2 regions of the Streptomyces chengmaiensis genome follow, and region 1 is predicted to be linked to the other one. Evidence: riboswitches for the same ligand, from Rfam matches in the RefSeq annotation. Region 1 holds a riboswitch; the other holds the start of a gene.
What was found. A riboswitch is a leader RNA that binds a small molecule or an ion and turns the genes downstream of it on or off. The one in region 1 is predicted to bind glycine.

Region 1 (7,579 bases):
GCCGGGGGCGGCGTGCGCCGCGTCCACATAGGCCATGGCGATCGGCTTGCCGAGCGTCGGGGACGGCGCGCCGGAGGTCACCTCGCCGATCACCTGGCCGTCCGCCACCACGGACATCCCGGCGCGCGGCACCCGCCGCCCCTCGGCGATCAGGCCGACCAGCTTGCGCGGCGGGCTGGACTCGGCGCGCTCCTTGGCGTCGGCCAGCGCCGCGCGGCCCACGAAGTCACCGTCCTTCTCGAACTTGACCACCCGGCCCAGACCCGCGTCGAACGGCGTCAGGGAGGTCGTCAGCTCATGCCCGTACAGCGGCATGCCCGCCTCCAGGCGCAGGGTGTCCCGGCAGGACAGGCCGCACGGAATCAGACCGGCGGGGGCGCCGGCCTCGGTGATCGCCTGCCAGAGCTTCTCCGCGTGCTGCGGCTCGACGAACAGCTCGAAGCCGTCCTCGCCCGTGTAACCGGTTCGGGCGATCAGCGCCGGAACCCCGGCGACCGTGCCCGGCAGGCCCGCGTAGTACTTCAGGCCGTCCAGGTCGGCGTCCGTGAGGGACTTCAGGATGCCGGGGGACTCGGGCCCCTGGACGGCGATCAGCGCATAGGCGTCGCGGTCGTCGCGCACCTGTGCGTCGAAGCCCGCGGCGCGCTCGGTCAGCGCATCCAGCACGATCTGGGCGTTGCCCGCGTTCGCGACGACCATGTACTCGGCGTCGGCGAGGCGGTAGACGATCAGATCGTCCAGGATGCCGCCGTCCTCCTGGCAGATCATGGTGTAGCGGGCGCGGCCCACGCCGACGCCGCCGATGTTGCCCACCAGCGCGTGGTCGAGGAGGGCGGCGGCCTGCGGCCCGGTGACGGTGATCTCACCCATGTGGGAGAGGTCGAAGAGACCGGCCTTGGTGCGTACGGCGTTGTGCTCGTCGCGCTCACTGCCGTACCGCAGCGGCATGTCCCAGCCCGCGAAGTCGGTCATGGTCGCGCCCAGCGACCGGTGGAGGGCGTCGAGGGCGGTACGGCGCGGGGAGGTGCTCGAAGGGGCGTTGCTCATAGACAGGGCTCCCAGGGGCATGGTCAGGGCGAGGACAATCCTCCCCATCTGTCATCGGAACCTGAGAGGTTCGTCGCGACCGCACATATGGGTAGTCGTGACTTGCACCTTGGGTGGAGCCGCTCGACGGCGGCTCGCTTTTCAGATCTGCCTCGTCGCACGCGGTACGGGGCCTGAGAGATTCAAGGGAGGAACTTGCTCCTTCGGCGCCCGGCGGACACTCGTGTCGCCGGGACTCTCCCGCGTGGATTCAAACGGCCGGTATGCAGTTGGCGCGCACATCATTGCATGCATCGGGGAAGAGTGGGGGGTCCGGCCACGATACGGGAAAGGTTGTGCCGCATTACCGGTTCTTTACACTCCATGAGCAAGGGTTGGGTGGTCCTGCACAGGGCCCGACATGGGGGAGGGGCGATGACGTCGCAACGGACCGGTCAGATCGCACCGGCGGCCGCGGGCGTCCCGGCGCGACCCGCGCCGGGAATCGCCGTACGGGCCTCCGCGCCGCTCCTGCGCGACCTGCGCGAACGGGCCGGGCGCAGCCCCGGCAGCCTGCTGTTCGCCGCGGGCGACGTGGTGGTGGTCTCCGGGCTGCCCGGCAGCGGCAAGTCCACCCTCATCAGACGTGCCGTCCCCGGCGGGGGCGTCGACTCCCAGGACGCGCGGGAGCGCTGGGAGGCCCGGCTGCCGCGGTTCCTGCCGTACGCCGTCTACCGTCCGCTGGTGCGCGTCGCCCACTACGCCGGGCTGCGGCGGGCCCTGCGCTCCGGCGCCGGCGTCGTCGTCCACGACTGCGGCACCCAGGCGTGGGTGCGCCGCTGGCTCGCCCGCGAGGCCCGCCGGCGCGGCAGCGGGCTCCACCTCGTCCTTCTCGACGTCCCGCCCGAGGCGGCCCGCGCAGGCCAGCGCGCCCGCGGCCGCGGGGTCTCCCGCTACGCCTTCACCCGCCACCTCCGCGCCGTGTCCCGCCTCCTGCGCGCCGCCGAATCCGGCGACCTGCCGGCCGGGTGCGCCTCCGCGACCCTCCTGGACCAGGAGTCGGCGAAGGCGCTGGGGGTGCTGGGCTTCCGGCGGTCCTGAGGTGCGGGGGCTCCGCCCGGACTCCCGTACCGGGGCTCCGCCCCGGACCCCGCGCCTCAAACGCCGGCGAGGCTGGATGTGCGGCCTCGCGCCTCAAACGCCGGCGAGGCTGGATGTGCGGCCTCGCGCCTCAAACGCCGGCGAGGCTGGATGTGCGGCCTCGCGCCTCAAACGCCGGCGAGGCTGGATCGTGCCCCCGGGCGAGGCTGGTTTGTCCTCGGTCGCCGGACGGGCTGGACCTTCCGGCCCGTCCAGGGACGCCGCCCGGACGAAATCCGGGGCAGATCGAGGACACGGCTTTCATGCCGTACGGGGGTCCGGGGGCGGAGCCCCCGGTTTCGGGAAGGGCGGGGCAGCAGCCCGCCGCAGGCGCCCCCGAGCCCCGACCCGCCGCACGCTAGGGTCGCCCCGTAGCACCGAGGGAAGAAGAGGAAAGAAGAGGGGCGCCGCACGCATGGACATCCCGCCGCAGGCCCACACCGCCTGGCCCGGCAACGAGCTGGAGGAGACGCTCGCCGCCTCCGTCGGCAACCCCGCCGCCGGCCCCCGCCTCGTCGAGGTCCTCGCCCGCAGCCATGTCTGGGTGCCCCTCCCCAACGGCGGCGGACCCGACAGCCCCTCCCTCGACCTGCCCACCGTGGAGGTCGACGGCGCGGCCTACGTTCCCGTCTTCAGCTCCGAGCAGCAGTTCCTCCAGTGCGCGGGCGCGCATATGTCGTTCACCGTCGCGCCCGCCCGCGACTTCGCCCGCGGTCTGCCCCCGCAGCTCGGCATCGCCGTCAACCCGGGCGGCGCCGTCGGCATGCCCCTGCCGCCGCCCGCCGTAGCGGAGCTCTGCGGCCCCGGGCGGACTTCTCCGGACGCCCCGGTGACCGGCGGCCGAGTGCGGCTTTTCGAGCCGGACTGGCAGGAGGAGCCCGTCGACTTCCTCGCCGCAGCAGCCGGCGAGTTCGAGGAGTCCGGCGTCGTCCTCACCGCCCGCCGCGCCCTCGCCTCCGTCGAGGGCGAAGCGCCCTCGCTCTTCGTCGGCGTCCAGCTCTCCTCCTGGGACGGCCCCGACCGCAATGCGCCCATGGACGCCCTCGGCCGGGCCCTCGGCCGCGTCCAGGTGAGCTGGCCGGTCAGTCTCGTACTGCTGGACGTGGCCCAGGACCCGGTCGGCGACTGGATGCTGGAGCGCGTCCGCCCCTTCTACGAGCGCCGGCGCGCATGACCTGCCGTATGACGCGCCGCCGGACTCGTCAAGTCTGCGTTAAGAGGGCCGATTAAGCTGGTCCCCGAGGGACGACGAGGGACGACGAGGGGCGGAACCCAGAGTGAGCGCGTCAGGCACCGCTGCGGCCGGGCAGGTCGAGCACATGCTGCGCCAGGTGACTCCCGGACGCTACGACTCCTACGAGGCGTTGCTGCACGCGCTCGCCGACCCCGCTCAGGGCCGGGTCTGGATGCTGCTCTGGCAAGGCGCACCCGGCGCGCCCGACGCCCAGTTCGGCAACATGGAGGTCGACGGCGTCGGATACGCCCCCTGCGTCACCTCGGCCCAGGAGCTCGCCGCCTCGGGCTGGAACCGCGCCCATGAGGTGGTCAGCGGGCTCGACATCGCCCGCGCCCTCTTCCCCGAGCGCTGGGGCATCTGGCTCAACCCGCACGCCCCCGGCGGCGGGGTCGGCATCCCCTGGCCGGATCTGCGGAGGATCGCCACCGGCCTGGACCGGATGCCCGCCGGCCCGCTGACCCTGTCCGAGCCCGTCATCGAGCTGCCCCACTTCTACGGCCTGCTCGCGCAGAACGCCCACCGCACCCCCGCGGTCCGCTCGCTGCGCCGGGCCTGGGTGCAGCCTTCGCTCGGCGCCCCGTATCTCGCCATCGGCCTGGATCTGTACGACACGGGCGCCGCCTCCGTCGACGCGGTGCGCGCGATGATGCGGCAGACGGTGACGGCGGTCCCTGACGGGCTGCCCGTCTCCACGGTGGCGATGTCCGACGAGTACGACCCCGTGGCGATGTGGCTGCGTGCCCGCGCGCGCCCCTTCTACGACCGTGAGGCACACGGCCCGTCCCGGCCCGTGGACGGCGGCTATGGCTATCCGCCCGTCCCGCCCCGCTGATCGCTGCTGAACCACGGGTCAATAGCTGCACTCAACTTCTTTGTATGTCAACGGTGTTAATTCGGGCATCATGTGGCGTTCGCTGTTGTCCCGTATCTGCCCGGTTTGTTGAGTGTCCGGGTCTCAGCTAGGTATCACCGCTATCCGGACTGTTCTCCGCCGTCCTACTCGTCTGTAGTGTTCGGCCGGTCAAGACCTCTTCTCCACACGGCGGAATCCCTGGGGTGGACCCATGCGTATTAGCAAGTCGAGAGCCGTCCGGGCGGTGACAGCGGCGGTCGCCGTTGGCCTGATCGCCACGGGTTGCTCCAGTGAGCGGGGCAAGGACGACGCGAAGGGCGGCGACAAGGACACGTTCGTGTTCGCCGGCACCGGAGATCCCGGCTCGCTGGACCCCGCCCTCGCGGCTGACGGCGAGACCTACCGGGTCACCCGCCAGGCCTTCGAGGCGCTGCTCAAGCACGAGCCCGGCGGCTCCAAGCTGGTCGGCGGCCTGGCCGAATCCTGGGAGGGCAACGACGCCGGCACGGTGTGGACGTTCAACCTCCGCAAGGGTGTGAAGTTCCACGACGGCGAGGCGTTCAACGCGGCCGCGGTGTGCGCGAATTACGACCACTGGTTCAACTGGACGGGCACGTACCAGACCAGCGCGGTCTCGTACTACTGGCAGTCCATCATGGGCGGCTTCAAGAACAACGAAGACCCCGAGACGCCGAAGCCGAACTACAAGTCGTGCACCGCGAAGGACGAGCACACCGCCGTCATCGAGGTCAACGAGGCCTCCGCCAATCTGCCGGGCGGCTTCTCCCTCCAGGCCCTGGCGATCCACTCGCCCAAGGCCATCAAGGAGTATGAGAAGCAGGAAGCTTCCGCCAAGGGCGACGCGATCACCTACCCCAAGTACAGCCAGGAGGCCGGCACGGTCGCCGGCACCGGGCCGTACAAGATCACGGATTGGAACAAGGGGAACAAGGAAGTCGCCCTTGAGCGCTTCGACGACTACTGGGGTGAGAAGGCCAAGGTGAAGAACCTGGTCATCCGCACCATTGACACCCCGGAAGGCCGCCGCCAGGCCCTCCAGGCCGGGGACATCGACGGCTACGACCTGGTCGCGCCCGCCGACGTCAAGACCCTGGAGGAAGCGGGCTTCCAGGTCCCGACCCGCGACGTCTTCAACCTCTTCTATCTGGGCATGACCCAGGAGGCCAACCCGGCGCTGAAGAAGCGCGAGGTGCGCCAGGCCATCGCGCACGCCGTCGACCGCGAGAACATGGTCAAGACCCAGCTTCCCGAGGGCGGCAAGGTCGCGACCCAGTTCATGCCCCACACGGTCGCCGGTCACTCGGACAAGGTGAAGACGTACGCGTACGACACCAACAAGGCCAAGCAGCTGCTCAAGGACGCCGGCGAGTCCGCTCTGAAGATCGACTTCTGCTACCCGACGGAGGTCACCCGCCCGTACATGCCCGCCCCGCAGGACATGTTCGAGCTGATGAAGGCCGACCTGGAGAAGGCCGGCATCACCGTCACCCCGAAGCCGATGAAGTGGGCCCCGGACTACCTGGACGCCACCGAGGCGGGCAGCTGCGCCCTGCACATGCTCGGCTGGACCGGTGACTTCAACGACGGCTACAACTTCATCGGCACCTGGTTCTCCGAGTACGACAAGCAGTGGGGCTTCAAGGACGAAACGGTCTTCACCGCGGTGAACGCCGGGTCCAAGGAGGGCGACCCCGCCAAGCGCATCGAGGCCTACAAGAAGGCCAACGAGGTCATCATGGAGTACCTGCCCGGTCTCCCGGTCTCCTCGTCCCCGCCGGCCATCGCGTTCGCCAAGAACGTCAACCCGCCGAACGTCTCCCCGCTGACGCAGGAGAGCTTCGCCGAGGTGTCGTTCAAGTAAGCACATCCGCACGCGGGGTCCGCCCGGCCACAGCACGTCGTGGCCGGGCGGACCCGCATCTCACGCACGTAGTCACGCACGTAAGAAAGGGGCATGCGGGGTGCTGCGACTCGTCGTACGAAGACTGCTACAGCTCATTCCCACCCTGCTCGGCCTGTCGGTTCTGCTCTTCCTCTGGCTGAACCGGCTGCCCGGCGGACCCGCCTCAGCGATCCTGGGCGAGCGGGCGACCGAAGCCGAAGTGGCACGTATCAACCGGGCACTGGGACTCGACCAGCCCGTCTACGTCCAGTACGGCAGATTCCTCAAGCGCATCTTCGAACTGGACCTCGGGACGTCGGTGCAGACCGGTCAGCCGGTGTGGGACGAGTTCGCCGTGCGCTTTCCGGCCACGGTGGAACTGAGCCTCATGGCGATGGCCATCGCCATCGCCGTCGGCATCCCGCTCGGCTACCTCGCCGCCAAGCGCCGCGGCGGCTGGCTCGATGTGGCCGCGGTGTCCGGCTCACTGGTCGGCATCTGCATCCCGGTGTTCTTCCTCGCCCTGATCCTCAAGGGCATCTTCGCCGTCAACCTCGGCATCTTCCCCTCCTACGGGCGTCTCACCACCGGAATCGACGCCACCAGCGTCACCGGATTCGCCGTCCTCGACGGCATTCTCACGGGCGAGTTCGACGCCTCCTGGGACGCGATCATGCACCTGGTGCTGCCCGCCGTCACCCTCGCCTCCATCCCGCTGGCCGTGATCGTCCGGATGACCCGCGCCAGCGTGCTGGAGGTGCTCGGCGAGGACTATGTACGCACCGCCGAGTCCAAGGGCCTGGAGAAGCGCGTCGTCCGCGCCCGCCATGTGCTGCGCAACGCCATGCTGCCGGTGACCACCGCCGTCGGCCTGCTCACCGGCAGCCTGCTGTCCGGCGCCGTCCTCACCGAGTCGGTCTTCTCCTTCAACGGCATCGGAAACTTCATCCGCACTGCCATCGACGCCCGTGACTACCCGGTGCTCGTCGGCTTCATCATGTTCATCGCGATGGTGTACGTCCTCATCAACCTGCTGGTCGACCTGGCGTACAGCCTCATTGACCCGAGAGTGCGGGTGCACTGACGTGAGCACCAAGACCGAGAAGATCGACCGCCTCGCATCCCTGATGCAGCAGCACGAGACGACCGTCGGCGCGAGCCTGTGGCGCGAGGCGTTCCGCAGACTGAAGGCCAGCAAGATGGCCGTGATCGGCGCCGCGATCATCGGCGTGTTCGTCGTGGTCGCGATCGTCGGGCCCTGGGTCGCCCCCCACTCGCCCTCCGCGCAGATCTGGCGCGGCGAAGTCTTCGTCAACCAGGGCGAGTTCGTCGGCGCCCGCGGTGAGAACTGGTTCGGCCTGGACCACCTCGGCCGCGACATGTTCTCCCGCTTCCTCGTCGGCGCCCGGCAGACCCTGCT
Region 2 (7,579 bases), on a different contig from region 1:
ATCTTGGCGCGCAGGTCCGCGACGTCGATCTCGCCGTCGTCGGCGGTCTTCACGACGACGACCTTCATGCCGGCCATCACGGCGCTCGCCGCGTTGGTGCCGTGCGCGGAGGACGGGATGAGGCAGATGGTGCGCTGCTCGTCGCCGCCTGCCCGGTGGTAGGCGCGTACGGCGAGGAGTCCGGCCAGCTCGCCCTGGGAGCCGGCGTTGGGCTGGATGGACACCTTGTCGTAGCCGGTGACCTCGCTGAGACGTTCCTCCAGCTCGTGGATGAGCGTGAGGTAGCCCTGGGCCTGCTCGACGGGGGCGAAGGGGTGCATCTGGCCGAACTCCGGCCAGGTCACCGGTTCCATCTCGGCCGTCGCGTTCAGCTTCATGGTGCAGGAGCCGAGCGGGATCATGCCGCGGTCCAGCGCGTAGTCGCGGTCGGCGAGCCGGCGCAGATAGCGCAGCATCGCGGTCTCGGAGCGGTGCTCGTGGAAGACGGGGTGGGTGAGGTACTCGTCACCGCGCAGCAGGGCGGCCGGCAGCCGGTCCCCGGCCGTGGCGTCCAGCGCCTCCACGTCGGCTGCCACGCCGAAGGCGGACCAGACGGCGTCGAGGTGGGCGCGGCGGGTGGTCTCGTCGCAGGCCAGGGAGACCTGGTCGGCGTCGACGAGGCGGAGGTTGACGCCCGCCTCGCGGGCGGCGGCGGCGACCTCGGCGGCGCGGCCGGGGACCCTGGCGGTGAGGGTGTCGAAGAACTCGCCGTGGACGACCTCGACGCCGCCTGCCGTCAGGCCTTCGGCGAGGAGGGCGGCGTACCGGTGGGTGCGCCGGGCGATGGTCCGCAGGCCCTCGGGGCCGTGGTAGACCGCGTACATGCCGGCCATCACGGCGAGCAGCACCTGGGCGGTGCAGATGTTGCTGGTGGCCTTCTCTCGGCGGATGTGCTGCTCGCGGGTCTGCAGCGCCAGCCGGTAGGCCTTGTCGCCGTCCGCGTCCACGGAGACGCCGACGAGGCGTCCGGGCAGGCTGCGGGCGAACTTCTCCCGGACGGCCATGTAGCCGGCGTGTGGGCCGCCGAAGCCCATGGGGACGCCGAAGCGCTGGGTGGTGCCGACCGCGATGTCCGCGCCCAGTTCGCCGGGCGAGGTGAGCAGCGTCAGCGCCAGCAGGTCGGCGGCGACGGTGACGATCGCGCCGAGTTCCCGGGCCTGAGCGATCACCGGCCGCAGATCGCGGACCGCGCCGGAGGCGCCCGGGTACTGGAGCAGCACGCCGAAGACGCCGCGCTCGGCGATCCCGGCCGGGATGCCGTTGCTCAGATCGGCGGCGACGATCTCTACGCCGGTCGGTTCGGCGCGGGTCTTCAGGACCGCGAGGGTCTGCGGCAGGGTGTCCGCGTCGACCAGGAAGACGCCGTCCTTGACCTTTCCGACGCGGCGGGCGAGCGACATCGCCTCGGCGGCAGCGGTGCCCTCGTCGAGCAGCGACGCGCCGGAGGTGGGCAGGCCGGTCAGATCGGCGACCATCGTCTGGAAGTTCAGCAGCGCCTCGAGGCGGCCCTGCGAGATCTCCGGCTGGTACGGGGTGTACGCGGTGTACCAGGCCGGGTTCTCCATGACGTTGCGCAGGATCACCGGCGGGGTGAAGGTGCCGTAGTAGCCCAGGCCGATCATGGGCGTAAGGACCTTGTTCCGGTCCGCGAGGGCGCGCAGCTCGGCCAGCACCTCGGCCTCGGTGCGGGCGCCTGGGAGGTTCAGCGCCTCCGCGCTCTTGATGACGTCGGGCACGGCGGCGGCGGTCAGCTCGTCGAGGGAGCCATAGCCGACCTGGGCCAGCATCTTGGCCTGGGCCTCGGCGTCGGGTCCGATGTGGCGCTGCTCGAAGGGGGTGCCGCGCTCCAGCTGGGAGAGCGGAATCCGGTTGGCGGTCATGAAGGAGGCCTCCTGGTCTGACACGACCTGCGAGGGGCATCGCGGCACGGATGCCCGGACGGCCCTCCCCCTCTGTCATCTCAACCTGAGAGCTTCACCGGCTCGCCCGTGTCCGGGCGCACCGGCTTTCACCGTCGGTGAGAGCGGATGCCGTCCGACGTCCGCCCTTCTTTCCAGAGTGACCTCGTCCGCGCGGTACCGGTTGCCTGAGAGATTCCGGGGAGGATTTGCTCCTTCGGCGCCGCCGGCGGTTTCACCGGCGGACTCTCCCGCGCGGGGTCAGCAGCCGCTTGCCAGCGTACCAGCGCGGTCCCTCGCCGATCGCTCAAGTGGCCGACACCCCGAATTTGCCGTTGTGTAGTGGTAGCGAGCAGTTGCGACCTGTTGGAGGGACCGTGCAGACCGATATCGATCCGCGCAGCCTGATCGGGCGCAAGGCGTACGACCGCGACGGCGCCAAGATCGGGACAGTGGACGAGGTGTATCTGGACGATGCGACGGGCGAGCCCGAGTGGGCCGCCGTGCGCACGGGTCTGTTCAGCCGCGACGCGTTCGTCCCGCTGGAGCCGAGCGAGGTGGTCGGCGACAGCCTGCACGTCCCCTATGAACGCTCCCTGATCAAGGACGCCCCGGATTTCGGCGTCGGCCGCCACCTCTCCCCCGAGCAGGAGCTCCAGCTCTACCACCACTACGGCCTCCACCTCGCGGGCCCTCCACAGCCGCCGCCCTCGGGCGACCGCTCCTTCGGCCGCGTGGCGGGTCAGGACGACTGACAAGGGGTCTTCGCGCCGCACCCGGCGCCCGGCTGCCCGGGCAGACCGTCCCTCGGGGGCGTGCCCGGCTCCGGTGAGGACGGCCGGAGCAGCGGAAGCGGCTCCGCCGGCGTCAGCTCGGGGTCGTCGACCGCGAACGTCCGCACCCGCCCGGGCTGCGACCACGGCTCCTCGAAGCGCACGGTCACCCGCCCGAGGCCGCTGCCCTGCACCCACCCCGCCCCGTAACGCGCATGGCGCACGTCATGCCCTGCCAGCCAGCGCCGCTCGGCAGGCGGCTCCGGCTCGGGCTTCGGCTCCGCGGCCTCGTTTCGCCCCTGCGGGGCCGCAGACGCCTCCGCCACGCCCGGTCCTGCAGCTCCCGCTTCTCCCTCGTGTTCCCCGGCCGCCGCCTGGGCGAAGAGGTCCTCCTGGGTGTAGTCGGCCAGGCCGCTGACGCCCACACCCAGCAGCCGCACGCCCCCGGTCGTGTCCACGGACTCCAGCAGCCGCGCGGCGGCCTCCCGCACCACCGCCGGGTCGTCCGTCGGCCCGCGCAGCGTCTCTGAGCGGGTGAGCGTCGAAAAATCGAATCTGCGGACTTTCAGCACAACGGTCCGCCCGGACCGCCCGGCGGCCCGGAGCCGGTGCACGCACCGCTCCGCGAGCCGCTCCACCTCGCCGCGCACCCGCACCCGGTCGTGCAGGTCCACATCGAACGTGTCCTCGACCGACACCGACTTCGCATCGCGCTCCGCCACCACGGGCCGGTCGTCGTGCCCCAGCGCCATATGGTGCAGCGCGGTCCCGTGCGCCTTGCCCACCAGGCGCACCAGTTCGTCCTCGCCGGCCTCCGCCAGATCCGCGACCGTCGTCATTCCGGCGCGCCGCAGATGCTCGCCCGTCGCGGGCCCGACCCCCGGCAGCGTCCGCACGGACAGGGGCCCGAGCAGCTCCCGCTCCGTGCCCGGTTCGATGAGCAGCAGGCCGTCCGGTTTCGCCTGCTCGGAAGCGATCTTCGCCAGCATCTTGGAGCCGGCCAGACCGACCGAGCCGGTCAGCCCGGTGACCCGGCGGATATCAGCGCGCAGCCGCTCCCCCGCCGCCTGCGCCGACGCGCTGTCGTCCGCGCTGCCGCCGGCTTCGAGGTCAACGAACGCCTCGTCCAGACTCAGCGGCTCCACCAGTGGCGACAGCGTCGCCAGCAACTCCATCACCTGTTCGCTGACCGCGCGGTACAGGGAGAAGCGGGGCACCAGATACGCGGCGTTCGGCGCGAGCCGCCTGGCCTGGGCCATCGGCATCGCCGAGTGCACGCCGAAGCGTCGCGCCTCGTAGGAGGCGGTGGCGACGACCCCCCGCGGACCGAGTCCTCCCACCACCACCGGCTTGCCGCGCAGACTCGGCTTCGCCGCCTGCTCGGCCGAGGCGTAGAAGGCATCCATGTCCAGATGCAGAATCGTCGGCGCGGTTCTCACACCATCGATGCTGCCCTACACCACTGACAACAACGTCACACCAACGACAACAACGTCCGACGACGGCGTCCACGCCGTCGTCGGCGTCCGCAAGGGGGCTCCGCCGGACGTCAGACCGCCCGGTCGCGTCTGCGCCTGGCCAGCTCATCGGCCGGATTGTGCCCGACCAGCGTCTCGCCCGTGTCGACCCGCTCCCCGTGGAGCTGGGAGAGCGCGGCCTCCACGTCCCTCCACACCACGCCCACGGCGATGCCGAAGACGCCCTGGCCGCCCCGGAGCAGATCGACGACCTCGTCGGGTGAGGAGCACTCGTACACCGTCGCCCCGTCGCTCATCAGCGTCATGCGCTCCAGGTCGCGAAAGCCGCGATCACGCAGATGCCGGACCGCGGCCCTGATGTTCTGCAGGCCGACACCGGTGTCCAGAAAACGCTTGACGATCTTCAGGACGACGACGTCGCGAAAGCTGTAGAGGCGCTGGGTGCCCGATCCGTACGCAGGCCGCACGCTGGGCTCGACCAGTCCGGTGCGGGCCCAGTAGTCCAGCTGCCGATAGGTGATGCCCGCCGCGGCGCACGCGGTGGGACCCCGATAGCCGATGGTGTCCGTCGCGGGGTCGACGGCATCGGCGCCGGTCGCGCCGTCGTGAAGCGGATACGGCCCGCTCTCCCCCGGACTGCGTCCGGGGCCGCCCCCAGCCGTACCGTCGCCGCTGCTTCTCACGCCGACCTCCGTCCTTGACCTGCCATCTCGACGGTAGGGAGTCGCCAGGGGTGCGTCAACGATCGCCACACTCGCCACGCCGAGTGATAATCACCCTGAGAGTGGTTTTCCGTACCCCAAGTCAGGGAATACGTGGCCGAATGCGCGGTCGCGCGGCGGGCCCGAAACGTATGCGCCTCAACGGCCCGCGAGATCCGCCTCCGGCCACCCGACAGGCCCTGCCGTACAGGACTCCCGACAGGGTCACCGGCGGCCGGTGCGGTCACTGGCTGTTGGTGCCGAAGTCCTCCGGCGAGATCTGGTCGAGGAACTCGCGGAACTTCTCCACCTCGTCCTCCTGCTCGTCGGGGATGGCGATCCCCGCATCGTCCAGCACGCCGTCACTGCCGTAGATCGGCGTCCCTGTGCGCAGCGCCAGCGCTATGGCGTCGGACGGCCTCGCGCTCACCTCGACGCCGCTGGCGAAGACCAGCTCCGCGTAGAAGACGCCTTCCCGGAGGTCTGTGATGCGCACTTCGGTGAGCTCCTGGCCCACCGCCTCCAGCACGTCCTTGAAGAGGTCGTGCGTCAGAGGCCGGGCAGGAGCCATCCCCTGCTGCGCGAAGGCGATGGCGGTCGCCTCCCCTGGTCCGATCCAGATGGGGAGGTACCGGTCGCCTCCCACTTCCCGCAGGAGCACGATCGGTTGGTTCGAGGGCATTTCAACCCGGACACCCACAACGTCGAGCTCGTTCACACAGTAACCCTAGGACGTGCTCGGCAGGTTTGGATAGTCGGGCCCTCACAAGATCAGTGAAGCCTTACCCCGAGCGCGCTCTGGACAAGGGCCGCATGGAGCCGCACCGACAGCGCCGCCAGCTCCCTGGCGGTGGCCTCCGCATGCGCTCTGGTCTGCGGATTCCGGTGCCGCCGCAGCGGGGCGACCACTTGTTCGACCAGTCCGGCCTCCCGGTCCGCTGCGGCCTTCATGGCGCGAAGATGCCGCGGCTCCAGTCCGAATCTGCCCAGATCCGCGATCAGCCGCGCCACCGTGACCGACCCGGCGTCGCAGCCGCCGTCCTCATCCGGGGTGATCAGCCCGTACGAGACCCATTCGTCCAGCTCTTCGTCGCTCACCTCGGCGGCGGCGAGCAGTTCGGCACGGCCGACCCGGGCGGCCGTGGGCCGTGCCGCCTCGTCCGCCCGCCAGGCCTCCCCGTCGAGCAGCTCGCGCGGCGCGGCCGGTGCCGGCAGCCGTACCTCCTCGCCGCGGCTCTGCGCCTCGAGATGCTCGCGGATGACCTTCAGAGGAAGATAGTGATCACGCTGCATACGCAGCACCTGCGCGAGCCGCTCCACGTCCTCCGGGGTGAACTTGCGGTACCCCGACGGTGTGCGCTGCGGCTCCACCAGCCCTTCCGCCTCCAGAAACCGGATCTTGGAGATGGTGACCTCGGGGAACTCCTCACGTAGCCGCCCGAGCACCGTGCCGATGCTCATCAGCCGGTCGGACCCGGCGGCGGCGCCGTTCCCGGCGCCGCCCGTGGGTGTTCGCAGCATGTGCCTTCCCTGACGGGTTTGACGGGTTACACGCCCCGCTGGCTCCCGTAGAAGACCAGCCGGTACTTGCCGATCTGGACCTCGTCGCCGTTCGACAGAAGCACGGAGTCGATCCGCTCGCGATTGACATAGGTGCCGTTGAGGCTGCCGACATCCGCGACGCTGAAGCGCCCCTCGGCATCCCTGCGGAACTCGACATGGCGCCGGGACACCGTCACGTCGTCGAGGAAGATGTCGCTCTGCGGATGGCGCCCGGCGGTGGTCAGCTCGCTGTCCAGCAGGAAGCGGCTGCCCGAGTTCGGCCCGCGCCGCACCACCAGCAGCGCCGAGCCGGGAGGCAGGGCGTCGACGGCGGCCTGGGCCTCGGGCGACAGGGACGGCAGCGCCGTCTGCCCGGTCATCTCGGAGTCGTATGCCTCGAGGCCGGAGATGGAGATCGTCGACGTCGTCTCCGAGGCGCGCTCCGCCGGCACGCCTCCGCGCAGCGGCGCGCCGCAGTTGGAGCAGAAGCGGCTGGCCTCGGCATTGCGGTGCCCGCACCTGGTGCAAACCGGCAGAGCCGACATGGACGGGTCCTCCTGCCGCGGCGCGGCCGCGTGGGGATTGGTCGCATACGGGTCGGCGGCGAACTCTCCACCCGTACCCGAGCTTGACGGTTCACCGAAACCTATGCGTCCGGCACCGGCAGGGTCAACAGACGACGCGCCCGGCCCGCCCGAAATGTCACCGCCCCCATTGACCTCGTCCCGGAAGAGCGGCCGCTCTCCGCCCTGCTCATCCGTCTGGCCATGGCGCGGTGCGCGATGCCTGGCGCTGCCGCCTTCTTCGCGGGCGCTCTTGCCGAACAACTTCCCAAACAACTTCACGGGCGTTTCCCCTTGACCGAAATAGACCCGCCCGTGGGGCAGGACGAACTCCCGACGAACACACCTGCCGACCCGGACACCCTCACAACGTCCGTATCCACCCGACAGTTTCCACCACGCACCACTTGTGTGATGCGGCGACCCCCTGCTACCTCCTGCCCGGCTCCGGAGCCCCCCATGCGCCCCCGGCTCACCGGGACGACGACCGAGCGTAGTCAGGCCGCTTCTCGGGTCGCAAGGCGTCCACAACGATCTTCTCCGACCGTGTCACAGTGGCGGTGGCCTGCTCCTTCTCCAAGGTCT

Region 2: it holds a riboswitch for glycine, as region 1 does, so the genes downstream of both, gcvP (aminomethyl-transferring glycine dehydrogenase) here and gcvT (glycine cleavage system aminomethyltransferase GcvT) in region 1, are expected to answer to the same signal.

The regions. Positions count from the first base shown of each region.
Region 1 covers NZ_JARWBG010000001.1:26,101-33,679, reverse strand. The annotation lists gene gcvT (glycine cleavage system aminomethyltransferase GcvT) at 1-1,047, opposite strand, end outside; glycine riboswitch at 1,200-1,300, opposite strand; gene QCN29_RS00160 (AAA family ATPase) at 1,462-2,127, shown strand; gene QCN29_RS00155 (enhanced serine sensitivity protein SseB) at 2,582-3,340, shown strand; gene QCN29_RS00150 (enhanced serine sensitivity protein SseB C-terminal domain-containing protein) at 3,444-4,235, shown strand; gene QCN29_RS00145 (ABC transporter substrate-binding protein) at 4,468-6,138, shown strand; gene QCN29_RS00140 (ABC transporter permease) at 6,239-7,243, shown strand; gene QCN29_RS00135 (ABC transporter permease) at 7,287-7,579, shown strand, end outside.
Region 2 covers NZ_JARWBG010000015.1:127,515-135,093, forward strand. The annotation lists partial or broken gene gcvP (aminomethyl-transferring glycine dehydrogenase) at 1-1,919, opposite strand, end outside; glycine riboswitch at 2,103-2,201, opposite strand; gene QCN29_RS15510 (PRC-barrel domain-containing protein) at 2,315-2,692, shown strand; gene QCN29_RS15515 (DNA polymerase IV) at 2,680-4,149, opposite strand; gene QCN29_RS15520 (MerR family transcriptional regulator) at 4,260-4,871, opposite strand; gene QCN29_RS15525 (bifunctional nuclease family protein) at 5,134-5,607, opposite strand; gene ftsR (transcriptional regulator FtsR) at 5,661-6,410, opposite strand; gene QCN29_RS15535 (FHA domain-containing protein) at 6,437-7,384, opposite strand; gene QCN29_RS15540 (DUF881 domain-containing protein) at 7,467-7,579, opposite strand, start outside.